2 regions of the Enterobacter sp. HK169 genome follow, and region 1 is predicted to be linked to the other one. Evidence: predicted binding sites of a transcription regulator. Region 1 holds the regulator's gene; the other holds the start of a gene.
The links. The regulator sigma-54, encoded in region 1, starts transcription at its own class of promoters, with help from an activator protein. The targets are predictions, from matches to a motif close to GTTGGCACANNTTTCGCTNT.

Region 1 (14,771 bases):
TTCATCAGCACGAAACGGCTGGCGTTCCACAGTTTGTTACAGAAGTTACGGTAACCTTCCAGACGCTTCATGTCCCAGTTGATGTCACGACCGGTTGAGGCCAGTGCCGCCAGGGTGAAGCGCAGGGCGTCGGTACCGTGAGACTCGATCCCGTTCGGGAACTGCTTCTCGGTACGCTTGCGGATTTTCTCAGCCAGCTGCGGCTGCATCATGTTGCCGGTACGTTTTTCCAGCAGATCTTCCAGAGAGATACCGTCAACCATGTCCAGCGGGTCAATAACGTTACCCTTGGACTTGGACATCTTCTGGCCTTCATCGTCGCGGATCAGACCGGTCATGTAGACGGTATGGAACGGAACCTGCGGCTTGCCGTCTTCGTCTTTGATGAAGTGCATGGTCATCATGATCATGCGGGCAATCCAGAAGAAGATAATGTCGAAGCCGGACACCATCACGCTGGTTGGGTGGAACTGACGCAGCGCGTCGGTGTTTTCTGGCCAGCCGAGGGTGGAGAAGGTCCACAGCGCGGAGGAGAACCAGGTGTCCAGCACGTCTTCGTCCTGACGCAGCGCAACGTCCGCGCTCAGGTTGTTTTCCTGACGCACTTCGTCTTCGCTACGGCCAACGTAAACGTTGCCTTCGTTGTCGTACCACGCCGGAATACGGTGACCCCACCACAGCTGACGAGAGATACACCAGTCCTGAATGTCGCGCATCCAGGAGAAGTACATGTTTTCGTACTGCTTCGGCACGAACTGAATGCTGCCGTTTTCAACCGCTTCCACAGCCGGTTTCGCCAGCACGTCGGCACGCACGTACCACTGGTCGGTCAGCATTGGCTCGATAACCACGCCGCCACGGTCGCCGTACGGCACGGTCAGATCGTGAGGTTTGATCTCTTCCAGCAGGCCGAGCGCGTCAACGGCTGCCACGATGGCTTTACGCGCGGCAAAACGCTCCAGCTTCTGGAACTCAGCCGGGATGTCGCTGGAGTAAACGTCGGATTCGTTGCCTTTGGTGTCGTACACTTCTGCGCTTTCGCGGATATCACCGTCGAAGGTCAGAATGTTGATCATCGGCAGGGCGTGACGACGGCCGACTTCATAGTCGTTGAAGTCGTGCGCCGGGGTGATTTTTACGCAGCCGGTGCCTTTTTCCATGTCGGCGTGTTCGTCGCCCACAATCGGAATACGGCGGTTTACCAGCGGCAGCACCACGAATTTGCCGATCAGATCTTTATAACGCGGATCTTCCGGGTTAACGGCCACGCCGGTATCGCCCAGCAGGGTTTCCGGACGGGTCGTTGCGACCACCAGGTAATCTTTGCCGTCGGCGGTTTTTGCGCCATCGGCCAGCGGATAGCGGATGTGCCACATGGAGCCTTTAGACTCGCGGTTTTCCACTTCCAGGTCAGAGATGGCGGTGCGCAGTTTTGGATCCCAGTTTACCAGGCGTTTGCCGCGGTAAATCAGGTCTTCTTTGTACAGGCGGACGAAGACTTCTTTAACGGCGTTGGACAGGCCTTCGTCCATGGTGAAGCGCTCGCGCTCCCAGTCCACGGAGTTGCCGAGACGGCGCATCTGACGGGTAATGGTGCCGCCGGATTCCGCCTTCCACTGCCAGATTTTGTCGATGAACGCGTCGCGACCGTAGTCGTGGCGGGTTTTTCCTTCTTCAGCGGCAATTTTACGCTCAACCACCATCTGGGTCGCGATACCCGCGTGGTCAGTCCCCGCCTGCCACAGGGTGTTTTTACCCTGCATACGCTGATAGCGGATCATGGTGTCCATGATGGTCTGCTGGAAAGCATGACCCATATGCAAACTGCCGGTGACGTTCGGCGGCGGGATCATGATGCAGAAGGACTCTTTGCTTTCGTCGCCGTTAGGCTTGAAATAGCCCTGCTGTTCCCAGTGCTCGTAAAGCGGCTGTTCGATATCGCGTGGGTTATATGTCTTTTCCATTATTTCCAGGTTGCCGTATTCAGGTTAAAACCAGCCAGGCGGTACGCTTTATAGCGTTCGCGCGCCAGTTGTTTCAAAGATTCTTCGTAAGGGACAAAGTCTACCACTTCTGTGAAAGCGGTGGCAAAATCTGCAAAATCTATCCGCAGGCTAATCAGAATATCGCGCGCGCTGCTGTTGCGCTTTTGCGGCCAGGCAATTTCAACCGGTGCACCGCCGCGCGGGCCTTCGCCCGACAGGTTATGCGGCACAAAACTCTCCGGGGGGCGCGCCCACAGCGCTTCATCCAGGCGAATCGCCTGCTGTTCATCTTCACAGGCAATCAGAACGCGTTTACCTGCGCGCCAACGTTCTGCGGCAATTTCACACACCAGCTGTTCTACGGCGCTGAGGCCATCCTGATGGGTGTCGTTGTCCAGAAGGTAGAACGTTGCATTCTTCATATATGGGGCTTCTTGTGCTCACTTTAAATGCTTAAGCCGGGTGGCGGCTTCGCCTTACCCGGCCTACGGTTTACTGCCGTTTTGACTTACTCGTCGCCGTTAAAACCTGCGCGGTTCAGCAGGAACTGCGACAGCAGCGCCACTGGACGGCCGGTTGCGCCTTTGGCTTTACCGGAGCGCCATGCGGTGCCCGCGATATCCAGGTGTGCCCAGTTGTACTTGCGGGTGAAGCGTGCCAGGAAGCAGCCCGCGGTGATCGCCCCGCCAGGACGTCCGCCAATGTTCGCCATATCCGCAAAGTTAGACTCCAGCTGATCCTGATACTCGTCACCCAGCGGCAGACGCCATGCGCGATCCCCGGCCTGCTCTGAGGCACCAATAAGCTCGTGCGCCAGAGGATTGTGGTTCGACATCAGGCCGGTGATATGGTGACCCAGCGCAATCACACAGGCTCCGGTGAGGGTAGCGACGTCAATCACCGCTTCCGGCTCGAAGCGCTCAACATAGGTCAGCACGTCACACAGCACCAGACGGCCTTCGGCGTCGGTGTTCAGCACTTCAACGGTCTGGCCGGACATGGTGGTCAGAACGTCACCCGGACGATAGGCGCGCCCGCCAGGCATGTTTTCGCAGCCCGCCAGTACGCCGATCACGTTGATAGGCAACTGCAGTTCCGCGACCATGCGCATCACGCCGTAAACCGCCGCCGCACCGCACATGTCGTACTTCATCTCATCCATGCCTTCGGCAGGCTTGATGGAGATACCGCCGGAATCGAAGGTCAGGCCTTTACCGACGAGCACAATCGGGCGCGCGTCTTCGGACGGATTGCCTTTGTACTCGATGACGGACATCAGGGATTCGTTCTGCGAGCCGTTACCGACCGCAAGGTAAGAGTGCATCCCCAGCTCTTTCATCTGCTGTTCGCCGATGACGCGGGTAATGACGTTTTTGCTGTAGGCGTCGGCCAGCTGACGTGCCTGAGAGGCCAGGTACGCCGCGTTACAGATATTAGGCGGCATGTTGCCGAGATCTTTGGCCGCTTTAATGCCGGCTGCGATCGCCAGACCGTGCTGGATCGCGCGTTCGCCGCTGGTCAACTCGCGACGGGTTGGCACGTTAAAGACCATTTTACGCAGCGGACGACGCGGCTCGCTTTTATTGGTCTTCAGCTGATCGAAGCTGTACAGGCTCTCTTTTGCCGTTTCAACCGCCTGACGCACTTTCCAGTAGGTGTTACGCCCTTTAACGTGCAGCTCCGTCAGGAAGCAGACGGCTTCCATTGAGCCGGTATCATTCAGCGTATTGATTGTTTTCTGAATCACCTGCTTATACTGACGTTCATCAAGCTCGCGTTCTTTACCGCAGCCAATCAGCAGAATACGTTCTGACAGCACGTTCGGAACATGGTGCAGTAACAGCGTCTGCCCAGGTTTGCCTTCCAGTTCGCCACGGCGCAGCAGGGCGCTAATATAGCCGTCACTGATTTTATCGAGTTGCTCGGCGATCGGGGAGAGTCGGCGTGGTTCAAAGACGCCCACAACGATGCAGGCACTCCGCTGTTTCTCCGGGCTACCGCTTTTTACACTGAACTCCATGCACTACGCTCCTGAATCTTAAAGACAACGGCGGCAGCTACGGATAGAATTGAAACCTTTCGTAACTCATGTCCGCTGTTGTGGTGACTTCGTGTTAATCTTACGTTACTACGGTTTCGACACGTCAGAAAAAGTCCTGAAGCGTGAATCCGCCGGATGTTTTAATCTTAGCGATGATTTCGACGACTCAAGAGAATAAATGACGTTTAAGCCATGAAACAAGCGATTTTCCAGCAAAGAGACGGGTTTTTACGGGCGTATTTAAAGTGATAATCATAAGATATCTGGTGCGGGAGACGCTCAAAAGCCAACTGGCGATTCTCTTCATCCTGCTGCTGATTTTTTTCTGTCAGAAGCTGGTTAAGATCCTCGGTGCGGCCGTTGACGGCGAAATTCCAACAAATCTGGTGCTTTCCCTGCTTGGTTTAGGGATCCCGGAAATGGCGCAGCTCATCCTGCCGCTAAGTCTTTTCCTTGGCCTGCTCATGACGCTTGGGAAACTCTACACCGAGAGTGAAATCACGGTGATGCATGCCTGTGGCCTGAGCAAAGCGGTACTGGTGAAAGCGGCCATGATACTGGCGCTGTTCACGGGTATTGTCGCGGCGGTGAATGTGATGTGGGCGGGTCCCATGTCTTCCCGTCATCAGGACGAAGTGCTGGCCGAAGCGAAAGCCAACCCCGGCATGGCAGCCTTAGCCCAGGGGCAGTTCCAGCAGGCGACCGACGGCAACTCCGTGCTGTTCATTGAGAGCGTTGACGGCAGTAAATTCAACGACGTATTCCTGGCGCAGTTACGTCCCAAAGGTAACGCGCGTCCTTCCGTGGTGGTTGCAGACTCCGGCCAGCTTGCTCAGCGCAAAGATGGTTCTCAGATCGTGACGCTGAACAAAGGCACCCGTTTCGAAGGCACAGCCATGCTGCGCGACTTCCGTATTACGGATTTCCAGAACTATCAGGCCATTATCGGCCATCAGGCGGTGGCGCTCGATCCAACGGATACCGAGCAAATGGACATGCGTACCCTGTGGAATACCGATACCGACAGAGCGCGTGCTGAGTTCCACTGGCGTATTACGCTTGTCTTCACCGTGTTTATGATGGCGCTGATTGTCGTTCCGCTGAGCGTGGTGAACCCGCGCCAGGGCCGCGTGCTCTCTATGCTGCCGGCGATGCTGCTTTACCTGATCTATTTCCTGCTGCAAACCTCGATTCGTTCTAACGGCGCGAAGGGGAAGCTGGACCCTATGGTCTGGACATGGTTCGTCAACAGCCTGTACATCTTACTGGCGCTGGGATTAAACCTGTGGGATACGGTGCCTGTGCGCCGCATACGTGCCCGATTCTCGCGTAAAGGAGCCATCTAATGCAGGCGTTTGGCGTTCTTGATCGCTATATCGGTAAAACCATTTTTACCACCATCATGATGACGTTGTTCATGCTGGTGTCACTCTCCGGCATTATCAAATTTGTCGATCAGCTGAAAAAAGCCGGCCAGGGGAGCTATGACGCGATGGGCGCGGGGATGTATACCCTGCTCAGCGTGCCGAAAGATGTGCAGATTTTCTTCCCGATGGCGGCCCTGCTGGGCGCGCTGCTGGGGCTGGGGATGCTGGCGCAGCGCAGTGAGCTGGTCGTTATGCAGGCCTCGGGCTTTACCCGCATGCAGGTTGCGCTGTCGGTAATGAAAACCGCGATCCCACTGGTGCTGTTGACCATGGCGATTGGCGAGTGGGTCGCGCCGCAGGGTGAACAGATGGCGCGTAACTACCGTGCGCAGGCCATGTACGGCGGCTCGCTGCTCTCGACCCAACAAGGTTTATGGGCGAAAGACGGTAAAAACTTCGTCTACATCGAACGGGTGAAGGGGAATGATGAGCTGGGTGGGGTGAGCATCTATGCTTTCGATGACCAGCGCCGTCTGGAGTCAGTCCGCCACGCCTCTTCGGCAAAATTTGACGCCGAACATAAACAGTGGCGTTTGTCCCAGGTCGATGAGTCTAACCTGACCGATCCGAAACAGATTACGGGTTCTCAGACGGTAACCGGTACGTGGAAGACCAACCTGACGCCCGATAAGCTCGGTGTTGTGGCGCTGGATCCTGACGCGCTCTCCATCAGCGGTTTGCACAACTATGTGAAATACCTGAAGTCGAGCGGGCAGGACGCCGGACGTTACCAGCTCAACATGTGGAGCAAGATCTTCCAGCCTATGTCCGTGGCGGTGATGATGCTGATGGCGCTGTCGTTTATCTTCGGCCCGTTACGCAGCGTGCCGATGGGCGTGCGCGTCGTGACCGGTATCAGCTTCGGCTTTGTGTTCTACGTGCTCGATCAGATCTTCGGTCCGCTGACGCTGGTTTATGGCATTCCGCCGATAATTGGTGCGCTGCTGCCAAGCGCCAGTTTCCTCCTGATCAGCCTCTGGCTGCTGTTGAAACGCTCCTGATTGACCTCTCCTCGCTTCCGGTTAACCGGGAGCGAGGCTAATCTCCTGTTTCACCCCGCACTTTTTCTCACAACCTTCAACGCCTCGCCCTGAATTTGAGTATTATTGAGCGATAAAGTCGTGAAGGGATCCTCTATGAAGCAAATTCGAATGCTTGCCCAGTATTACGTCGACCTGATGATGAAGCTTGGGCTGGTGCGTTTCTCCATGCTGCTTGCGCTGGCGCTGGTCGTTCTGGCCATTGTCGTACAAATGGCCGTCACCATGGTTCTGCATGGTCAGGTCGAGAGTATCGACGTCATCCGCTCCATCTTCTTTGGCTTGCTCATTACGCCCTGGGCGGTCTATTTCCTTTCCGTGGTGGTTGAACAGCTGGAAGAGTCCCGTCAGCGTCTGTCAAAACTGGTCGATAAACTGGAAGAGATGCGCGAGCGCGACCTGAAGCTCAACGTCCAGCTTAAAGACAATATTGCGCAGCTGAATCAGGAGATTTCCGATCGTGAGAAGGCGGAAGCCGAGCGTCAGGCCACGCTGGAGCAGCTGAAAATCGAAATGAAAGAGCGCGAGGTCACGCAGATCCAGCTTGAGCAGCAATCCTCTTTCTTGCGGTCGTTCCTTGATGCTTCGCCGGATCTGGTGTTTTACCGTAATGAAGATAAAGAGTTTTCCGGCTGTAACCGGGCGATGGAGCTGCTCACCGGGAAAAGCGAGAAGCAGCTGATTAACCTGAAGCCGCAGGACGTTTACTCTGAAGAGGCGGCGGCTAAGGTCATGGAGACGGACGAAAAAGTATTCCGCCATAACGTCTCGCTGACCTATGAACAGTGGCTGGATTACCCGGACGGACGCAAAGCCTGCTTTGAGATCCGTAAGGTGCCCTACTATGACCGCGTGGGGAAACGCCACGGCCTGATGGGCTTTGGCCGCGATATCACCGAGCGTAAGCGCTACCAGGACGCTCTGGAGCGCGCCAGCCGCGACAAGACTACCTTTATCTCCACCATCAGCCACGAGCTGCGTACGCCGCTTAATGGCATTGTCGGGCTGAGCCGTATTCTGCTGGATACCGACCTGACCGCAGAGCAGGAAAAATACCTCAAGACTATCCATGTATCCGCGGTCACGCTGGGTAATATCTTCAACGATATTATTGATATGGATAAGATGGAGCGCCGTAAAGTTCAGCTTGATAATCAGCCGGTTGATTTCACCAGCTTCCTTGCCGACCTCGAAAATCTCTCCGGCCTGCAGGCGCAGCAGAAGGGACTGAGCTTTGTCATGGAGCCAACCCTGCCGCTGCCGCATAAAGTGGTGACCGACGGCACGCGTCTGCGTCAGATCCTGTGGAATCTCATCAGCAACGCGGTGAAATTTACCCAGAAGGGGCAGGTGGCGGTGCGCATCCGCTTTGACGAAGGCGATATGCTGCACTTCGAGGTGGAAGACTCCGGGATGGGTATTCCGCAGGAGGAGCAGGATAAAATTTTCGCGATGTACTACCAGGTGAAGGACAGCAACGGCGGGAAACCGGCCACAGGAACGGGCATTGGTCTTGCGGTGTCTAAGCGGCTGGCGAAGAGCATGGGGGGCGATATCACCGTTGTCAGCCAGCCGGGCAAAGGATCAACCTTCACGCTGACGGTCCATGCGCCGGCGGTGGCGGAGGAGGTTGAAGACACCTTTGAAAACGACGACATGCCGCTGCCCGCGCTGCACGTCCTGCTGGTGGAAGACATTGAGCTGAACGTGATTGTGGCGCGCTCGGTGCTGGAAAAACTGGGCAATAGCGTGGATGTCGCGATGACCGGTAAGGCCGCGCTGGAGATGTTTAAACCGGGCGAATACGATCTTGTTCTGCTCGATATCCAGCTGCCGGATATGACCGGGCTGGATATCTCTCGTGAGCTGACGCGTCAGTACGTGGCCGACGAGCTGCCGCCGCTGGTGGCGCTGACGGCGAACGTGCTGAAAGACAAAAAAGAGTATCTCGATGCCGGTATGGACGATGTACTCAGCAAGCCGCTGGCGGTGCCTGCTCTGACCGCCATGATTAAGAAGTTCTGGGATACCCGTGATGAAGAGGAGAGCACCATGACGTCTGTTGATAGCGCAAAAGCCCAAATGATACTCGATACCGCAATGCTGGAGCAGTACATCGATCTGGTGGGTCCGAAACTGATTACCGATGGTCTGGCGGTGTTCGAAAAAATGATGCCGGGCTATCTGAGCGTGCTGGAATCAAACCTGACGGCTCGTGACCAGAAGGGCATCGTCGAAGAAGGACATAAAATCAAAGGCGCCGCCGGCTCGGTCGGCTTACGCCATCTGCAGCAGCTGGGTCAACAGATTCAGTCGCCTGATTTACCTGCATGGGAAGATAACGTGGGTGATTGGGTTGAAGAGATGAAACAAGAGTGGCAAAACGATGTGGCGGTGCTTAAAGCCTGGGTAGACGCCAGAAAAAAATGACCCCGGATTAACCGGGGTGCGCGAATACTGCGCCAACACCAGGGAAATCGTGGCTGCGCCTGTTTTATAAAGTTATTTTCGAAAGGGCGCTGCCTGAAAAATTTAGGCCGCACGCAGATAAGATAGCAAATCTTAAATGGTTTGTTACATGAATCAGTGAAATGTGTGAAGCATAGCGTTTTAATCAAAATTATTAATGTGCTTCAGCAAGTTGCAGAAAAGGATTGTCATGATGAAAAAGATTGGTGTCGTGCTGAGCGGATGCGGTGTTTACGATGGTTCTGAAATACATGAAGCCGTAATCACGCTGCTGGCCCTGGCTAAGCAGGGAGCAGAGGTTATTTGTTTTGCGCCGGACAAAAATCAGGCGGATGTGATTAATCATCTGACCGGCGAGCCGATGGCGGAAACCCGTAATGTACTGATTGAAGCCGCGCGTATTGTGCGAGGTGATATCCATCCTCTTATTCAGGCAGACCCTACAGAGCTTGATGCGCTTATTGTGCCGGGTGGGTTTGGCGCGGCCAAAAATCTCAGTACCTTTGCTGCGCAGGGAGCGGAGTGTCAGGTCGATCCTCATTTAAAGGCGCTGTCGCAGGCCATGCACGCGGCAGGAAAACCGCAGGGCTTTATCTGCATCGCGCCGGCAATGCTGCCCAGGATTTTTGATTTCCCGCTGCGCCTGACTATCGGGACGGATATTGATACCGCAGAGATCGTCGAGGAAATGGGGGGCGAACACGTTCCGTGCCCGGTTGATGACATTGTGGTTGATGAAGATAACAAACTTGTCACCACGCCGGCTTATATGCTGGCGAATAATATCGCTGAGGCGGCCTCAGGTATTGAAAAGCTGGTGGCTCGCGTGCTGGTGCTGACTGAATGAGGCGTAAATTTGCCGCAGGCGCAGGGGTGAAACGTTTTCTCTTGCGCATCGTACTTGTGCTGGCGGTATTCTGGGGAGGCGGGCTGGCTTTATTCAGCATTATGCCGGTACCGTTCTCTGCCGTTATGGTTGAGCGCCAGCTTAGCGCGTGGTTCAGCGGCGATTTCAGCTATGTTGCCCACTCTGACTGGGTGAGCATGGACGAGATCTCCCCGTTCATGGGGCTGGCGGTCATCGCGGCGGAGGACCAGAAATTCCCGGAGCACTGGGGGTTCGACGTGGCGGCCATTGAGAAGGCGCTAGCCCATAACGAACGCCATGAAAACCGCGTGCGCGGGGCATCAACCTTGTCGCAGCAGACGGCCAAAAACCTGTTTCTGTGGGATGGTCGAAGCTGGGTGCGAAAAGGGCTGGAAGCGGGGTTGACCCTGGGGATGGAAACGGTCTGGAGCAAAAAACGAATTCTGACCGTCTATCTCAACGTCGCTGAGTTTGGCGACGGTATATTTGGCGTGGAGGCTGCCGCACAGCGGTATTTCAATAAGCCAGCCAGCCGTCTGAACATGTCAGAAGCAGCGCTATTGGCCGCTGTGTTACCGAACCCTATCCGCTTTAAGGCCAGCGCCCCATCAGGGTATGTGCGAAGCCGACAGGCGTGGATTATGCGCCAGATGAATCAGCTGGGTGGAGAGGGGTTTATGCAGCGTAATAATCTTATGTAGAGCGGGTAAGCGCAGCGCTACCCGCCTGAATAGCAGACCTTAATCTTCGTCGAACCCTGCGTTAAACAGGGCAATCACCGCCGCCAGCGCTTCCTCTTCCTGAGGCCCGGTGGCTTCTACCTCAATCTGGCGTCCTTTGGCGGAATCCAGCATCAGCAGCGCGATCACGCTGTTCGCTTCCGCTTCGGTGCCTTCGTCATTCCGCAGCAGTACCTCTGCATCGAAACCTTGCATCAGCTCAAACAGCTTCATCGCCGGGCGTGCATGCATACCCAGCTTGTTGGTGATCTCAACGGTTTGTTTTACGGTCATGTTTTACGTTTTTCCAGCGTGCGATGACGGGACTGAACGTTCTTCCCGCGCGAGCGGAAATAGTCGGCCAGCTGTTCGGCGATATAAACCGAACGATGTTTACCGCCGGTACAGCCAATCGCCACCGTCAGGTAGCTACGATTGTTTGTCTCCAGCATAGGTAACCATAGCTCAAGGTAGCTTCGCGTCTGGTAGATAAAATTGTGTACTTCTGTGTGCCGGTCGAGGAACGCCGCCACCGGCTTATCCAGACCGGTCATTGGACGCAGTTTTGGATCCCAGTGCGGGTTCGGCAGGAAGCGCACGTCGAAAACGTAATCCGCATCAATCGGAATACCGTGCTTAAAGCCGAAGGATTCGAACACCATCGTCAGTTCGCGCTCGCGTTTACCCAACAGCCGGGTACGCAGCATTTCCGCCAGCTCGTGAACGGACATCTCAGAGGTGTCGACAATCAGGTCGGCACGAGAACGCAGCGGCTCCAGCAGGTCGCTCTCTTCATCGATAGCGCTCTCCAGAGAGAGGTTCTTGCTAGATAGCGGGTGCAAACGACGGGTATCGCTGTAGCGGCGGATCAGCGTATTGCGGTCTGCATCGAGGAACAGCAGCTGAGGCGAGAACGCGTCAGGCAGGTTGCTCATGGCCTGTTCGAAGATCTCTGGCGATTCAGGCATGTTACGAACGTCGATACTGACGGCGGCAGAGGTTTGTCTCTCCGCCAGCGTGCGGGCCAGATCGGGTAACAACACGACCGGCAGGTTATCGACGCAGTAAAAACCCATGTCTTCCAGGGCGCGCAGAGCAACGGATTTCCCCGACCCTGAACGGCCACTGACAATCATCAGCACCATGTTCCGTTTCTCCTCAGGACAACAGATGTGAAGGCCATCTCCTGGTTATGCATCATCCTGATTGCCTTCTGCTTCAGTGATAATTTGATAGAGCTCTTCATCACTTTGGGCCGAGCGCAGTCGACGGCAAATGGTTTTATCGGCCAGACGTTTTGCGACCAGCGACAGCGTATGCAGATGGGTTTTCGTCTGGTCGGCAGGTACCAGCAGCGCGAAGAGGAGATCGACGGGCTGGTTATCAATGGCATCGAAGGCGATGGGTGTTTCAAGCTGCACAAACACACCAACGGCACGCAGGGTATCCTCTTCCAGTTTGCCGTGCGGGATCGCGATGCCGTTGCCGATACCGGTACTGCCCATTTTTTCACGGGTCAGAATCGCTTCGAACACCACCTGCGGCGGCAGGCCCAGCTGTTTGGCAGCCAGTTCACTGATGATCTCCAGCGCACGTTTTTTGCTCTGGCAGTGAACCGCACTGCGGGTACATTCCTGGTTAAGGACATTGCTCAGTTGAAGAGCGGAATCGTTGTTCATCATAATTTCACCTAAGCGCTAACTGTACAAATGGCCTGTTGTGTTTCACAACAGGCCGTCCTGCACCCGTTAACTGCCCGGACAATTAGTGTTGTTTCAGTTTATCTTTATGTTTATTGAGCTGTCGTGCAAGCTTATCAATCAAGCCGTCGATAGCAGCGTACATGTCTTGCCCTTCCGCACTGGCATGCAGTTCACCCCCGTTAACATGCAGGGTGGCATCCGAGATGTGAGTCACTTTCTCCACTTTCAACACAATATAGACCTGATTGATCCTTTCGAAATACTGCTCGAGTTTTGCAAACTTCGCGTTCACGAAGTCGCGTAAAGCCTCAGTAATTTCGACGTTTTGTCCAGTGATGTTGAGCTGCATAGTGTCTTCCTTATCGGTTGTGTCAGACCAGCTGTTTACGCTGGTTGGACGGCGGAATGGATAAAGACTCTCGATACTTCGCAACAGTACGACGTGCCACCATAATACCCTGATCGGACAGCATGGTGGTTAACTTACTGTCGCTTAGTGGCTTCGCGGGGTTCTCCGCGGCGATCAACTTCTTCACCAGGGCACGAATGGCCGTTGACGACGCTTCGCCGCCGCCCTCGGTATTCACATGGCTGGAGAAGAAATACTTAAGCTCAAATATACCGCGTGGACTGTGCAGATACTTCTGCGTGGTGACACGGGAAATGGTTGATTCATGCATCTCGACGGCCTGGGCGATATCCGCCAGTACCATCGGTTTCATATACTCTTCGCCCTGCTCAAAGAACGCCTGCTGCTGTTCGACAATACAGCGGCTGACGCGCAGCAGCGTATCATTTCGGCTTTCCAGACTTTTGATCAGCCATCGCGCTTCCTGAAGATTGCTACGAATATATTGATTGTCGGAGTCGTTACGCGCGCTGGTGCACATGGAGGCATACTGCTGGTTGATTTGCAGGCGAGGGATGCTGTCTGAATTCAGTTCAACGACCCAGCGGTCATTGTGTTTTCTCACCAGCACGTCCGGGATGACGTACTCGGGCTCGCTGGTCTGGATCGACTGTCCCGGGCGCGGATCGAGTGACTGGATCAGATTCACCGCTTCTTTCAGCACCTCTTCCTTCAGGCGCGTGACGCGCATCAGGCTGCGGAAATCGTGGTTGGCCAACAGATCCAGATGATCGCTGATGATTAAGCGCGCCTCGTCGAGCCATGGCGTCTCTTTGCTGAACTGAGAAAGCTGGATCAGCAGGCAGTCGCGCAGATCTTTTGCGGCCACGCCTACCGGATCGAAACGCTGGATGCGCTTCAGAACGGCTTCGATCTCCTCAAGTTCAATCTCTTCGTCGCCCATGCTTTCCAGGATATCGTCCAGCGTGACGGTCAAATAGCCGGTGTCGTCAACGGCATCGACAATTGAGGTGGCAATCGCGCGGTCGGTATCGGAGAAGGGGGTAAGTTCCACCTGCCACATCAGGTAATCCTGCAGCGACTGGGTGGTTTCTCCCTGATAGACCGGTAGCTCATCATCCTGGTAGTCTGCACGCGTACCGGAAGGGGTTCCGGCGGTGTAGATTTCATCCCAGCTGGCATCCAGCGGTAGCTCGTCGGGCATCTCTTTTTGTTCGAGTGCATCCGCGGTGTCGAGCGCTTCTGTATCCTGTGACTGCTGAGTATCTACCTCGTCATGAAGATCGGTTTGTTCCAGCAGGGGGTTGCTGTCCAGCGCCTGCTGGAGCTCCTGCTGAAGTTCTAACGTGGACAGTTGCAACAGGCGAATTGCCTGCTGTAGCTGCGGCGTCATTGCCAGTTGTTGGCTGAGCCTTAATTGCAAACCTTGCTTCATGTTCAGAGCATTTTTCTCCGGTTCGGCGTTACGTTACCTCTACCCTATCAGAGTCTGAAGTCTTCCCCAAGATAGACGCGCTTAACATGATCGTCTTCGAGGATCTGCTGCGGCGTACCGTGGGCGATCAGATTGCCCTGGCTCACAATATACGCGCGTTCACACACGGCCAGCGTTTCACGGACGTTGTGGTCGGTGATCAGTACGCCAAGCCCGCTGTCACGCAGGTGTTCAATGATGCGTTTAATGTCGATAACCGAGATCGGGTCAACGCCGGCAAACGGTTCATCCAGAAGGATAAATTTCGGGTTTGCGGCCAGCGCACGTGCAATCTCAACACGACGGCGTTCACCCCCGGAGAGTGCCTGACCGAGGCTGTCGCGCAGATGCTCAATGTGGAACTCTTCCATCAACTCGTTGGCACGATCCTGACGCTGTTCGCTGGTCAGATCGTTACGAATTTCCAGGACCGCCATCAGGTTATCGTAAACGCTAAGACGACGGAAAATGGAGGCTTCCTGCGGCAGGTAGCCGATCCCGCGACGCGCGCGCGCGTGCAGCGGCAGAAGGCTGATGTCTTCATCGTCAATGATAATGTTGCCGGCATCGCGCGGCACAATGCCAACGACCATGTAGAAGGTGGTGGTTTTACCCGCACCGTTAGGGCCAAGCAGCCCTACAATTTCGCCGGAGTTGACGGTCAGACTGACATCT
Region 2 (14,771 bases), 1.6 Mb from region 1:
CCTGCTCGGTGCGCTACATGGCCTGGAACCGGGCCATTCAAAAACAATGATGGCCGCCTTTATTGTTGCCATCCGCGGCACGCTGAAACAGGCGGTGCTGCTCGGCCTGGCGGCCACGCTCTCCCATACGGCGGTGGTCTGGCTCGTTGCGATGGCGGGATTATGGTTTTGTCGGGGCTGGGATGCACACACGTCCGAACCCTGGTTCCAGCTGATTTCCGGGGTGCTGATCGTTGCGATCGCCCTGTGGATGGCGTGGCGAACCTGGAAAGAGAGCCAGCCGCACGATCATCATCATCACGACCATGATCACCACCACCACCACCATGACCATGTCCATGACCACCATCATGATCATCATCACCATCACCACGAACACTCGCTGGTTGAAGAAGAGTGGCAGGACGCCCACCAGCGCGCTCACGCGCAGGATATTAACCGGCGCTTCAGCGGTCAAAACGTCACCACCGGACAGATCGTGATGTTTGGCCTGACCGGCGGGCTTATCCCCTGTCCGGCGTCCATCACCGTGCTGCTGATCTGCCTGCAGCTAAAGCATTTCGCCCTCGGCGCGACGCTGGTGTTCAGCTTCAGTATTGGTCTGGCGTTAACGCTGGTCGCTTCCGGCGCGATTGCCGCCTTAAGCCTCAAGCACGCGACCAAACGCTGGCCCGGGTTTAGCGAATTCTCCCGTAAAGCGCCGTGGATCTCCGCTGCGCTGATTACCGTAGTAGGGATTTACATGATCCTGCATGGCCTGAGCGGCATTCTGGCGTAAGACTGCGGCCACGCTCTGTGGCCGCATCTCTTGGTCAGTTAAGGGTTCTGCTGCCAGCTGAAGGTATAGCGAAGCTGGCGTGTCTGCAGGAGGAATTCCGGAGAGACGCTGGGGCTCCAGGAGTCGTCGCCGCCCACGCCCATATGGAACGCATCGAGATTGAGCCAGCATCCCGGCTCTTCGCGCAGCAGATGATGATGGGTTGTCTCACGCAGCTGCTGCTGGCCGTAGCGGCTCACCGAGAAATGGAACCGGCCGTTCAGCTGATGCGTTCCCACCACAAGTTCCCGGGTATCGCAGCGCAAACCATTTTCCGTCGGGAAGATATACGGCGTGTGCATGGCCTCGAGAGGTAATGTCCAGCGACCCTGCTGCGCCGCCAGCTTTCTGTCCGGGTAGTTTTCATGCGGCCCCAGCCCCAGCCAGTGAACGTTTTCCGGCGTTTCGGCAAGATGAACGCTCAGGCCAACGCGCGCGGGTTCAGGAATATCAGACGCAACATCAATCTGAATATCGCCATGCAGAACGCCCCGATCGTCCACCCGCCAGACTTTACGGCTCATGAACAAGGCTTTGCCGCGATACTCAAGCACGTGCTGGGTTGTGACCACCACGTCGCCTGCGTGCTGCTGCGCCTCACAGTGCAGAACGCGCGAGGTGAGTTCATACATGCCCGCCGCTTTCCAGCGTTCAACCCAGGCGTTCGGATCGATCTGCGTCGCTTCACTCACGCCAATGTCGTTATCCAGCGGCGCGCGGCTGACGTTATCCGTCAGAGGTGAAAGCAGCGTTTCAACGCCGTTTCGCCACCATTGGGACAGGTTTCCGGTTGCGCGATCGAACTGCCAGCGCTGTTGACGATGGGCGATCTCCAGGATGCGATCGTTTTGCGTTAACACCGGCGGCTCGCCCGCCGGGACTGGCGGAGCAATAAAAAGGGGAGCCGGAAGCGGCCACTGCTCCCACGCGCAGCGGTGGTCAGCCGGAGACCACGGCGTTGCCCGCGGCTGGCGTACTTCAACGTTCAGCCAGACCTCACCCGGCACGGCTTTCAGCGCCGGCAGGTCAATCTCCAGACGCTGGGTGCCTTCAGGCGCCATCGAGAGCGTCACCTCGCCCGCGGCCAGCACGTCCCCGTCCCGGGCAACCGTCCAGTTCAGCACTTCGTTATCGGTGTGGCGGAACAGGTAGCCGCTTTGCACCTCAATCACCAGCGGAGAGGTGCTGACCCGCGTAAAGGTAAAGAACTGCTGGGCACGCTGCGCCTCGTACAGCGCCGGATGCGGCGTGCGATCGGGGAACACCAGCCCGTTAAGACAAAACTGCCGATCGTTCGGCTTATCCCCGAAGTCTCCGCCGTAGGCCCAGAACGCGTTGCCCTTTTCATCCCGTTTCGTCAGGGCCTGATCGACCCAGTCCCAGACAAACCCGCCCTGCAGGCGAGGATGGCTGCGAAACGCTTCCCAGTATTTCGCAAACCCGCCGAAGCTATTTCCCATCGCGTGGGCGTATTCACAGAGGATCAGCGGGCGCGTTTCGTCCGGCATGCCGATCCATTTCTTGATTGACCATTTAGGCACTGCCGGGAAGGGCTGATCCCGATCGACCCGGGCGTACATCGGACAGACAATATCGGTCGCCGCCGTGTTCGCGCCGCCGCCTTCATACTGCACCGGACGCGTAGGATCGGTGGTTTTCAGCCAGCGGTACAGCGCATCGTGATTCGCGCCGTGGCCCGACTCATTGCCCAGGGACCAGATGATAACCGAGGGATGATTACGATCGCGCTGCACCATGCGGGTCACGCGTTCGCTCATGGCGGGCAGCCAGCGCGGATCGTCAGCAAGGCGGCTCATCGGCACCATGCCGTGCGTTTCGATATTGGCTTCGTCAACGACGTACAGCCCGTAGCGGTCGCAAAGCCGGTACCACATGGGATGGTTCGGGTAGTGCGAGCAGCGCACGGCGTTGAAGTTGTGCTGCTTCATGATTTCGATATCGCGGCGCATGGTCGCTTCGTCCATCACCTGGCCGTTTTCCGGATGATGCTCGTGTCGGTTAACCCCGCGGATTAGCAGCGGTTTACCGTTAAGCTTCAGCAGGCCATTGCCGATCTCAACGCGGCGGAAGCCCACGTCGCACGCCTCAACCTCCAGCACCTCACCCTGCGGGTTAAGAAGCGCAATCGTCAGGCGATACAGTTCTGGCGTTTCAGCGCTCCAGAGCGCGGGCTGGTCGACGGGGATCGCCGTCGTTAGCCGCTCTGCCCAGCTGCCGCGCTCGTCGACGATGGCAGATCCTGGCCGCCGGGAAACGCTGGCGCATTTTTCACCCCTGCGCCACAGGGTCATGACCACCTCGCAGTCTGCAAAGCCAGCGCCTGTCAGCGCGACATCCATCTTCAGCACCGCGCGGTCCAGCTCCGCATTCAGGTCCGTCACCACGTGATAATCGGCAATCTGCGTCTTGGGTTTATGCAGCAGCGTCACATCGCGGAAGATGCCGCTCATGCGCCACATGTCCTGATCTTCCAGATAGCTGCCGTCGCACCAGCGCAATACCATGACCGCCAGGCGGTTCTGCCCGGGGCGCAAGGCCGCCGAGAGGTCAAATTCGGCGGGCAATCGGCTGTCCTGGGAATAGCCCATCCACTGTCCGTTGCACCAGAGATGGAACGCGGAGTTCACGCCGTCGAAGATGATGCGGGTCTGCCCGCTCTGAAGCCAGGCGTCATCCACCTCAAATGTGAGCGAGTAACAACCGGTCGGATTTTCCTGCGGCACGAAAGGCGGGTTAACGGGAATGGGATAGGTGACATTGGTATAGATGGGCGTGTCGAAACCCTGCATCTGCCAGTTAGACGGCACGGGCATCGCAACGGCATCGGCGCAATCTTCGGTTACCCATGCCTGAGGAACCTGCTCCGGCGCGGTAAAGAAGCTAAACTGCCACACTCCGTTCAGAGAGTGCCTGCTGGTCGATCCAGCGTCCTCTCTGGCAGAGTGTTCATTGCGCCAGCTGTGCAACGGCGCGTGTGCGGCCAGACGGTTCCACTGGGTGACGCCAGGATTTTCCCAGTCCCGACGGGCCAGAATGGCGCTGAGGGTCAGCGGTGAAGTGGTGGACATAGTAACCTCTTTGCGAAGCGCTCACAATTTTGGTTAACATGCCCTGGCACCGGGCAACGGTAAAGCGTTCAATCGCGGGGTAGCGAGTCCGATCACAAAGTTTTATTTGCGGGCAATCTGCTCGGCAAGGAGTGCCAGGCTTCTGAGCTGCTGCGCCAGATCCTCGCGTTCGGCCTGCTTCGGATTGCGGCGCGCGCTGGAATGACGGGTAACCAGCGTCACCGGCAGCTGAACCTGCCGGCACGCTTCGCCCCCGGAAGGCGCCAGCAGCCACTCCACGCTGCGTTCGCCTGCCTCGCGAAACGCCTGACGAATGGTTGTCAGCGGCGGGGAAAACCAGGCGCTGTCGGCCGTATCGTCAAACCCAACCACCGAAAGCTGGCCAGGTATCGCGATCCCTTTTTCCGCGCAGGCGCGCATCGCCCCGAGCGCCATCTGATCGTTCGCCACCAGAATCGCGTCCGGTAATGCCGCACCCGACAGCAGCACGTGTCCCTTCTCATAACCGCTGGCCGCGCTCCAGTCACCGTAGGCCACAGCCGTCGCGTTAAGACCCGCCAGCGCCAGCGTCGCTTTCCAGCCCGCCAGGCGCGCCCGCGCAGAGACCGAGCTTTCCGGCCCGCTCAGCAGGGCAATGCGCTGATGCCCCAGAGAAAGCAGATGCTCAACGCCCAGACGCGCCCCCTGCTCCGCGTTAAACACGAGGCTGTTTACCCGCGCTGAGGGCGATACATCGAGGAACAGCACCGGGACGGGCGACGCCAGCGACCCGAGCTCTTCGGCGTGCGGATCGTCAAGCGGCACATTCACCAGCAGCGCGTCCACCCGCTGTGCCAGCAGCGCCTGAAGCGCGGCCTGACACTGCTGGGGTTGCTCCACCATGGAGATAAGGACGCTCGCCCCCTGTTCCGCCGCACGCGATTTGACTGCCGACACAATTTGCGAAGGCGCGTGCAGGGCCAGGTCGGTGGTGATGAGGCCCAACGTACGGGTGCGTTTCCCCGCCAGCTGCTGCGCCCGAAGGTTAGGAACGTAGTGCAGCTCCGCCATCGCCTGCTGCACCTTTTCTCGCGTGCGGGCAGACACATGTTCCGCGTCGTTAATGACGCGGGAAACGGTCTGATAAGAAACCCCCGCAAGGAGGGCGACATCATAGAGAGTGATTGCTTTCATGCTTTCTGGCATCGCGATTTTCGAAGCGTCTATTCTGGCACAGCGACGCCGTTAAAACATGTGAGCGCTTCGCAAAATTAAACAACCCGCTCCGGCTGGACTATTTCCGCAATGCGCGGCTTCTGGCGGAACCAGGGCAGGCAGAGCTGGATAAGCGGGCCAATGGTCAGTGCATACAGTACGGTTCCCACCCCAAACGTGCCGCCAAGCACGCACCCAATCAGCAGAACGGACACCTCAATTGAGGTACGCACGCTGCGAATGGACCACCCCAGTCGGGCGTGAATGCCGGTCATCAGGCCGTCGCGCGGGCCTGGCCCGAAACCGGCCCCGATGTACATGCTGGTCGCAATCGCGTTCATCACGATGCCCGACACCAGGAAAGCAATTCGAACGGGTAACGAATCCAGCTCCGGGATAAGCGCCATGCTGGCGTCCGCCGCCAGGCCGATACAAATCACGTTGCTGATCGTGCCAAGGCCCGGCATCTGGCGCAGCGGGATCCACAGCAGCAGCACCGCCGCGCCGGTCACAATGATCACCGTCCCGATAGTCATCCCCAGCTGCATCCCCACCCCGAGGTGAAACACATCCCAGGGATCGACACCCAAATCGGAACGAATAAACATTGCGGTGGAAAGGCCATACAGTCCTAAACCGACATAGAGTTGTAGCAGACGACGTACCATTTTTATCTTCTCCAGTGAACCAGGCTTTCATCCTGACCTAAAATGGCACTATGATTAATGTCCAGTTTTCAAATAGTGGACTGCATATGTCATCACGTCGCTTCGGAAGCCAGTCTCTGGTACGCCTTTTAGGCCACTGGCAGCAAGCCTCATCCCGCACCCCGCTCTGGCGACAGCTGGCCGACGCGCTGCGTTTGTTAATTCTTGATGGGCGTCTGGCACTGAATACGCGGCTGCCGGGCGAGCGTGAGCTGGCCACGGCGCTGGACGTGAGCCGAACCACCATCAGCAGCGCGCTCGCCCACCTGCGTGAAGAGGGGTACCTTGAAAGCCGCCACGGCAGCGGGTCACGGGTCATTCTCCCTGACACGCGCGCCGTTCCCACCCTTTCCGCGGCGAGCGCCGCACTGGATCTCTCCACTGCCGCCCTGAATGCCGGGCCGGAGATCCATCAGGCTTATGCCCATGCGCTCACGGCCATTACCCCGCTTCTCTCGCTGACGGGCTACGATCAGCTGGGGCTACCGACGCTGCGGGAGGCCATCGCTGCGCGCTATACCGCGCGGGGCCTTCCCACCCGCGCAGACGAAGTGATGGTGGTTAATGGCGCCGTCAGCGGCTTTGCGCTGGTGCTGCGGATGATGACCGGGCCGGGGGACCGCGTCGTGGTCGATCATCCCACCTATCCGCTGGCGATTGCCGCCATTCAGGGGGCGCAGTGTCGGCCAGTCGGGGTGTCGCTGCCGGAAACCGGCTGGGATACGGATGGCTTTGCCGCAACGCTTGCCCAGACGGCGCCGCGCCTGGCCTACCTGATGCCAGATTTTCATAATCCGACCGGGCGCTGTATGGATATCGCCACCCGTCAGGCCATCACGGATATTGCAGCCCAAACCCGCACGGCGCTGGTGGTGGATGAAACGATGGTGGATCTCTGGTTTGATGCGCCTCCCCCGCCACCGCTGGCCGCCTTTAACCCGCAGGCCACCGTCATCACCTTAGGCTCTGCCGGAAAAAGCTTCTGGGGCGGGCTGCGTCTCGGCTGGATCCGCGCCTCATCGCGCATCATCGCCACCCTTGCCCAGACGCGGGATACTCTGGATTTAGGCTCGCCGCTGCTCGAACAGCTGGCAATGCGGTGGCTCATTAACAACAGCGAGACGTTTCTGCCCGCACGCCGGAAGATGCTGGCGGAACGGCGCGATCGATGTGGTGACCTGCTGCGCGAACATTTCCCGGAGTGGAAATTCCACGAGGCGGAAGGCGGGCTCTCTTACTGGATAGAGCTTCCAGGCATGCTGGCGACACAGCTTGCCGCGCGGGCAGAAATAATCGGGATTAACCTGGGAACCGGGACGCGATTTGGTTTATCGGGGGCGTTTGACCGCTATTTACGTATGCCCTTCTCGCTGGAATCGACAGAGCTTGAGCAGGCGTTGCTTAGGATCAAACCGTTATGGCTCGCCCTGAATAAAAACGTGCCATCGTTAAAACGCAGCGTGATCTGATATTTAAATATTTGAAGCAGATCATAAAATAAAAACTGCTGACTGTAATATATGCAGTCAGCAGTTTTCACTGGTCAGGGTTTAATGCTGAGGAGGAATAGGAAAGCCTTTTAGTGAAATAACGAAGTTATCACCGTCTTTCTTTATTTTTGCACCGGTATCACACCAGTCAGACGCAATACGAAAGAACTCATCGCTTCCAACATTCCAGCCAAGACGTACATGCTTCACGTAGCCTGAACGCAACAGATCGCAGGCCTCGTTGTAGTCACTGGCGGTTGACAGTTGTTGTTTCATTTTCTCTTCTTCAGAAGTTTACGTAGAGCCTTGATTTCTTTAGGAGTAAAAGGAGAAACACTCTCTTCTTCCGTATGCTGATTATCAATATCCTCTTCCGATACTCCCGCCTCTTCTACTGCTTCGAACGCCAGCAGCAGCAGTTTCTCTGTCGTCACGCTTAAATTCTCGTTATTGACTTCCGCATAGTGGCGAAGTCTTTCTTTTAGAGCGTCATCAATCTTAACGTTTAATACCGCTGTAGCCATGTTTGTCACTTCCCTTCGGAATAAGTACTTTATTTAATACACGAACTTAACAATGTTATCCAGATATATATTTTTTTGAGTTATGGAAGAAAATAACCGTCCGATTATAAAATGACAGTCTATTATTACAGGTTTATGACAATAATATTTCAGTGCAATGAAATATATATTACACGATACAGGCGTAGTTTTATTGTGGAGTAATGCTTTGAGGGAGAGGTGAAGCTGAAGAATCTTAGGAGGTCACAAATGGGTGGGGGCCCTGCCAGCTACATCCCGGCACACACGTCGTCTGCCCTGGCTGCTTCCTTCCGGACCTGACCTGGTGAACAGAGTAGCGTTGCGGGAGAACCAACAGAGCCCCCATTGAGAGCGTTGATAACCAACGCGCTGGCGCATTATCCCTGTGCTAAAGCCCAATTGCAAGCGACCAGCAACCGGATGCTGGTTTCTTGCGCAAACAGGCGCAGCAATCATGAAGATCTTCGTTTACCATAGCTTTCCAGAAACTCCCCACAGGTAAAGGTATGGACGAACACGACTCCTTTCCACAGCGCGTATGGCAAATCGTGGCCTCAATCCCGGAAGGCTACGTCACCACCTATGGTGATGTCGCGCGTCTGGCCGGTTCCCCGCGCGCGGCGCGACAGGTTGGAGGCGTCCTGAAACGGCTGCCGGAAGGCAGTACGCTGCCCTGGCATCGGGTGGTGAACCGTCATGGCGCCATTTCACTCACCGGGCCGGATCTTCAGCGTCAGCGTCAGGCGTTACTTTCAGAGGGTGTGCAGGTGTCAGGGTCGGGTCAGATCGATTTGCAGAAGTTTCGCTGGGTATATTGACCCCTCTCCCGGAGGAGAGGGGAAATGCAGAAATTACATCTGAGTCGGTGGAGTTGGCAGAGACGGCTGATTGGTCTGCGGTGCGACCGGCACTTCGGTCTGCTGCACCGGCACCAGGTTCAGATCGATTTTTGTCCCACCGTTGTTGATCGCTTCCTGGACCGTATCGGTGATAAAGACCAGCTTGCCGTTGATGGTTACCGCTGCGCTCAGCAGGATACGGGCGTTAGGCTGCACGTCCGACGGGTTATACGGCAATACGAAGCTAAACGGCGCCTGCTTGCCTTCAGTACGAACGGCACGCTGGGCAACGACTTTCGACGGCGCGTCGGCCAGAGAAGCATCAGACAGCGTTACGGTTAATACCGCATCCGGCGGCAACGCCACTTTCTGTTTAATCCAGATGGTACCGGAAACATTAGGCTGCTGAATGGATTGCTGTGAAAGGGTATTAATCCCGTTCGGGTCGGCTGCTGGTACTGGCACTTGGGCGCTTTTACCGGCACAGGCGGACAACGCCACCGCAATAGCTACACCACTTAGCATGGGCACGAGTTTCATTGAAGTCTCCTTATCAATGCACCAGCGGGATCGATCCCATCCGATGTCGTTTCAATCACATAACGTATTCAAGTGTGGCACAGATCACCGATTTATGCCTGAAAACGTGCCGATATTCAGATTATTCTACCCATCGGACCACTTTCATTTCTGCGTTATACTCTGCCTATCTTTCGCTACGGCGTTTATTGAGGACAACTATGAGTCAGGCACTGAACAATCTGCTGACATTACTGAATCTGGAAAAAATTGAGGAAGGACTCTTTCGCGGACAGAGCGAAGATCTCGGCTTACGCCAGGTCTTCGGGGGGCAAGTCGTTGGACAAGCTCTGTACGCAGCAAAGGAGACTGTCCCGGCAGACCGTCTGGTGCATTCGTTCCACAGCTACTTCTTACGCCCTGGCGATAGCGCAAAACCGATTGTGTATGACGTTGAAGTCCTGCGAGACGGCAACAGCTTCAGCGCGCGCCGCGTAGCAGCCATTCAAAACGGCAAGCCGATCTTTTACATGACCGCCTCTTTCCAGGCGCCGGAATCCGGCTACGAGCATCAAAAAGTGATGCCCCCGGCTCCGTCGCCCGACTCTTTAAAATCAGAGACGGATATCGCCCGCGCGCTGGCGCATCTGCTTCCGCCGCAGGTCAAAGAGAAATTTCTCTGCGATAAGCCTCTGGAGATCCGCCCGGTTGAGTTCCACAACCCGATGAAAGGCCATACCGCCGAACCGAAGCGCCAGGTCTGGATCCGTGCCAACGGGACCGTGCCGGAAGATTTCCGCGTGCATCAGTATCTGCTCGGCTATGCGTCAGATTTCAACTTCCTGCCGGTGGCGCTGCAGCCGCACGGGGTTGGTTTCCTGGAAAAAGGGATGCAGGTCGCGACGATCGATCACTCCATGTGGTTCCACCGTCCGTTCAACATGAATGAGTGGCTGCTTTACAGCGTGGAGAGTACCTCAGCGTCGAGCGCGCGAGGGTTTGTGCGCGGGGAGTTTTATACTCAGGATGGCGTGCTGGTCGCGTCTACGGTGCAGGAAGGGGTAATGCGTAATCGCGGGTGATTGTGTGCGGCCTGATGCCCTCACCCTGACCCTCTCCCACGGGGAGAGGGAATACACATTAAAAACGGCAACCGAAGTTGCCGTTTTGCTTTTGCCTTGTGCGGCCTGATGCCCTCACCCTGACCCTCTCCCACAGGGAGAGGGGATACACATTAAAAACGGCAACCAAAGGTTGCCGTTTTGCTGTTTATCAGGCGTTATACGCATTCTCGCCGTGGCTGTTGACGTCCAGACCTTCGCGCTCCTGCTCTTCCGGTACGCGCAGACCCACCGTCATATCCGCCAGCTTATAGCCAATGAAGGCCACAACGGCAGACCAGACAACGGTGATTGCAATACTTTCCAGCTGCACCAGCACCTGATGAACCATGGTCACGCCTTCTGCGTAGCCCACGCCACCGAGCGACTTCGCGGCAAAGATACCGGTCATGATACAACCCACGATACCGCACACGCCGTGAACACCAAACACATCGCATGGGTCGTCAACGCGCAGCACACGTTTCAGTGCGGTCACGCCCCACAGACCCGCCAGACCGGACACCAGGCCGACAAGCAGCGCGCCACCCACGCCGACATAACCGCATGCTGGCGTAATGCCAACCAGACCGGCAATGGCACCCGAGCAGGCACCCAGCAGTGACGGTTTACCGCGTACCGCCCACTCGCCAAACACCCAGGAGAGGATTGCACCCGCCGTGGCCACAACGGTGTTCACGAAGGCCAGCGCGGCGATTTCGTTTGCTGCACTTGCCGAGCCGGCGTTGAAGCCAAACCAGCCAAAGTAGAGGATAGCCGTACCGGTAAACACCATCGGCAGGTTGTGCGGTTTGAACGCTTCTTTACCGAAGCCCACGCGTTTGCCAATCAGGTAGGCACCCACCAGACCCGCTACCGCGGCGTTGATGTGTACAACGGTACCGCCCGCGAAGTCCAGCGCGCCGTGCGTTGCCAGCAGACCGCCCCCCCAGACCATGTGCGCAATCGGCACATAGGAGAGCGTCATCCAGACCACCACGAAGATCAGCACGGCAGAGAAACGAATACGCTCGGCGAGCGCGCCCACAATCAGCCCGACGGTAATACAGGCGAAGGAGCCCTGGAACGCAACGTGGATGTACTGATAGAAACTGCCCATCAGCGCGGTCAGCTCAATATTTTTCAGCATCACCCAGTCGAAGTTACCAAAGAACGCGTTACCCGTGCCGAACGCCAGCGAGTAACCGTAAACCACCCACAGCACGCAGACCAGTGCGAACGTCACGGCAACCTGCGTCAGCATGGAGAGAACGTTTTTGCCACGGATCAGGCCGCCGTAGAACAGCGCAATGCCCGGAATTGACATGAACAGCACCAGCGCGGTGCTGATCATCATAAAGGCGTTATCGGCTTTGTCGACCACCGCAGGGGTAGCAGCCAGCGCCAGGCCCGGCAGCAGAGCCAGCGAACCCAGACCCGTTTTAAGTGTTGCTATCTTCATTTTCTCGATCCCTATCACTGTGTGCCAGGCGTTATTTACAATGCCGCTTCGTCAGATTCGCCGGTACGGATGCGAATGACGCGCTGCAGTTCGGCAACGAAAATTTTGCCGTCGCCAATTTTGCCGGTATAGGCCGCTTTGCTAATGACATCAATGACTTCATCAAGCTGATCGTCAGCAATCGCGACATCAATTTTTACTTTTGGCAGAAAGTTAACGCTGTATTCCGCCCCGCGATAAAGCTCGGCATGACCCTTCTGACGACCAAAGCCTTTCACTTCGGTGACAGTCAGTCCCTGAATACCCATTGAAGACAACGCTTCACGCACGTCTTCGAGTTTGAATGGTTTGATTACAACCGTAACCAGCTTCATAGATCCCCTCCAGTCAGAATTCGGTAATGGCCGTAGCTTACGCAGAAGGTATTGCAAGGGGTGTGCCAGAAATGAAAACGAGGGGGAACGGCGGCGCACAGAGCATTACGCGGCCGTAATAAACGAACAGGCGAAAAAAAACGCACCATGCCGGTGCACGGTGCGTTTCAGTTTTGCACCAACAGGAATGACTGTTAGCGCGTCGCCTCATTTTGGTGCATCAGGTGCTAAGCGACTCTTCATCACGCACGCTGGCCGCCAGCTCTTCGCCCGCCAGCTGCAGCTGGTACATCTGCCAGTAGCGCCCTTTTGCTTCCAGCAGTTCACGGTGCGTACCGCGTTCAACGGCCTGTCCGCGATGTAGCACCAGAATGGTATCGGCATCGACGATGGTGGAAAGACGGTGGGCAATCACCACCAGCGTCGTATGGTCGCGTACGGCGGCCAGCGCCTGCTGAATGGCCTGTTCGGTGCCGGAGTCAATACTGGCCGTGGCTTCATCCAGAATCAGTATCTGCGGCGTTTCAATCAGCACCCGCGCCAGCGCCAGGAGCTGCTTTTGCCCGACGGAGAGATTGTTCCCCTGCTCGCCCAGTTTGGTATTGATCCCATCGCTAAACCCGCGCGCCAGCTCTGCCAGCTGCACTTTTTCCAGCACGTCCCAGACCTGCTCCTGGGAGTAGTCTCGCCCCAGGGTCACGTTGGCGTAGAAGGTATCGGCCAGCACGACCGGATCCTGCTGCACCATCGCGACGCCTTTACGCAACACGGTGTGGCTGAGAGACGCGAGCGGGCGCCCATCGAGGCGGATTTCGCCGTGCGTGACCGGGTAATAGCCCATCAACAGGCTGGCAAGCGTGCTCTTACCGCTGCCGGTATGCCCTACCAGCGCCACGAAACCGCGCGACGGAACGTCAAGCGTGATGTCCTGCAGCACCAGCCGGTCTTCGCGATAGGCAAACGAGACGTTATCAAAGGCGATAGTCCCGCTTTGCAGAGGTCGCTCGTCATTGCCGTAGGCCTGGCGCGGCCTGTCCATCAGCTCAAACACGCGCTCACCGGCGACCACCGCCTGCTGCAGCATCGATTGCTGGGTGGTAAGCTCGATCAACGGCTCGTTAAGACGCCCGAGATAGCTGATAAAGGCGTACAGCACGCCCACTTCAATCGTACCGTTTGAGCTCAGCCCAAAGAGCATCAGCAGCCCGCAAAGCACCAGCGCCGAGAAAAGGCTCAGCAGCGGACGCAGCAGGAAACCATCAAGCCGCAGCGTCTGCATACGCGCCATGTAGTGCGAACGGCTGGCTTCACCCATGCGTTCGCCAAAGCGCGCCTGCTGGCGGAACTGCTGGATGACGCTCATGCCGTTGATCACTTCGTTGAAGCCATCGTTAATGTCGGCCAGATACGCGCGCACCCGACGCACGATCGGCGTGCTGTAGCGCTGGTAAATGACCATGACAATCAGCACCGCCGGGAAGATGGTGATCGCCACCAGCGCCATGCGCCAGTCGAGGCTGAACATCGCCACCAGCATCGCGCCAATCAGCGCCGCGCTGCGTAACACCGTCGCGACCACGGTAACGTACAGATCGCGGATCACCTCGGTATCGTTGGTCACGCGCGAAATCACCTGCCCGACCGGCTGGATGTCAAACTCGCTGAGCGGCTGGCGAAGCGCCGCGTCCATCACATCCGTACGCAGCTGCTGAACGACGCCCACGGCTGCGCGGTTAAACAGCAGCGACTGCGCATAGTGCAGCCCTGCCGCCGCCAGCTGCAGGCCAACGTAGGCCACGCCTAAACCCGCCACCAGCCCCAGCGGAAGGTAGCTTTTGGCGACCATGTTGTCGATAAAATAGCTGATGAGCAGCGGACCGCTCACTTCAGCAATCGCCGCAATCCAGAGTAGAAGCACGGCCACGGAGAGCGGTTTACGCCACGGCGAGCCGTAGGCCAGCAGACGTTTGAGCGTCGGCCACATCGTTCCGAGCTTACGCATTGGCGGCCTCCTCATCCTGCTCCGGCGCATCATCCAGCGCCGCCTCAAGCTGTTGATAGCGGTACATATCGCGATACCAGCCCGGCTGCTCGGCAAGCGTTTCATGCTGCCCGCGCTGGGCAATGTGCCCGTGCTGTAAGACCACAATTTCGCTGGCTTCGGTGAGCGCCGACAAACGGTGGGCGCTGATAATCACCGTGCGTCCGTCGCCCCACTGGCGCAGGTTATGCAGAATTTGATGCTCGGTACGGCCGTCCACGGCAGAAAGCGCATCATCCAGGATCAGAATTTCAGCATTCAGCAGCAGCGCGCGGGCAATCGATATACGCTGCTTTTGCCCGCCGGACAGCATGACGCCGCGTTCCCCGACTTCCGTTTCGTACCCCTGCGGCAGACGCAAAATATCATCATGAACGCTGGCCAGACGCGCCACATGTTCAATTTCTTCCTGCGTCGCCCCGGGGCGTCCCAGGGCAATGTTGTTCGCCACGGTGTCCGAAAATAAAAACGGCGTCTGGCTGACGACCGCCAGGCGACCGCGCCACTCGTCCAGCAGCAGTCTGGTCAGGGGAATATCGTGAAAGCGGATATCGCCCTCGGTGACGTCAAAGTGGCGCTGAAGCAGAGAGAGTA

Region 2: the regulator sigma-54 is predicted to act here: its motif matches at 12,187-12,206, upstream of glnK (P-II family nitrogen regulator).

The regions. Positions count from the first base shown of each region.
Region 1 covers NZ_CP017087.1:2,419,433-2,434,203, reverse strand. Annotated here, with positions in the region: gene EnteroDNA1_RS11540 (valine--tRNA ligase) at 1-1,964, opposite strand, end outside; gene holC (DNA polymerase III subunit chi) at 1,964-2,407, opposite strand; gene pepA (leucyl aminopeptidase) at 2,494-4,005, opposite strand; gene lptF (LPS export ABC transporter permease LptF) at 4,272-5,372, shown strand; gene lptG (LPS export ABC transporter permease LptG) at 5,372-6,454, shown strand; gene arcB (aerobic respiration two-component sensor histidine kinase ArcB) at 6,590-8,923, shown strand; gene elbB (isoprenoid biosynthesis glyoxalase ElbB) at 9,156-9,809, shown strand; gene mtgA (monofunctional biosynthetic peptidoglycan transglycosylase) at 9,806-10,531, shown strand; gene npr (PTS phosphocarrier protein NPr) at 10,571-10,843, opposite strand; gene rapZ (RNase adapter RapZ) at 10,840-11,694, opposite strand; gene ptsN (PTS IIA-like nitrogen regulatory protein PtsN) at 11,740-12,231, opposite strand; gene hpf (ribosome hibernation promoting factor) at 12,314-12,601, opposite strand; gene rpoN (RNA polymerase factor sigma-54) at 12,624-14,057, opposite strand; gene lptB (LPS export ABC transporter ATP-binding protein) at 14,105-14,771, opposite strand, start outside.
Region 2 covers NZ_CP017087.1:3,992,308-4,007,078, reverse strand. Annotated here, with positions in the region: gene EnteroDNA1_RS19000 (nickel/cobalt efflux protein RcnA) at 1-778, shown strand, start outside; gene EnteroDNA1_RS18995 (beta-galactosidase) at 817-3,906, opposite strand; gene EnteroDNA1_RS18990 (LacI family DNA-binding transcriptional regulator) at 4,009-5,079, opposite strand; gene yczE (membrane protein YczE) at 5,157-5,768, opposite strand; gene yczR (MocR-like transcription factor YczR) at 5,855-7,276, shown strand; gene EnteroDNA1_RS18975 (hypothetical protein) at 7,358-7,573, opposite strand; gene EnteroDNA1_RS18970 (hypothetical protein) at 7,570-7,821, opposite strand; RNA gene ffs (signal recognition particle sRNA small type) at 8,082-8,178, opposite strand; gene EnteroDNA1_RS18960 (MGMT family protein) at 8,349-8,660, shown strand; gene EnteroDNA1_RS18955 (YbaY family lipoprotein) at 8,694-9,221, opposite strand; gene tesB (acyl-CoA thioesterase II) at 9,422-10,282, shown strand; gene amtB (ammonium transporter AmtB) at 10,473-11,762, opposite strand; gene glnK (P-II family nitrogen regulator) at 11,798-12,136, opposite strand; gene EnteroDNA1_RS18935 (SmdB family multidrug efflux ABC transporter permease/ATP-binding protein) at 12,357-14,138, opposite strand; gene EnteroDNA1_RS18930 (SmdA family multidrug ABC transporter permease/ATP-binding protein) at 14,131-14,771, opposite strand, start outside.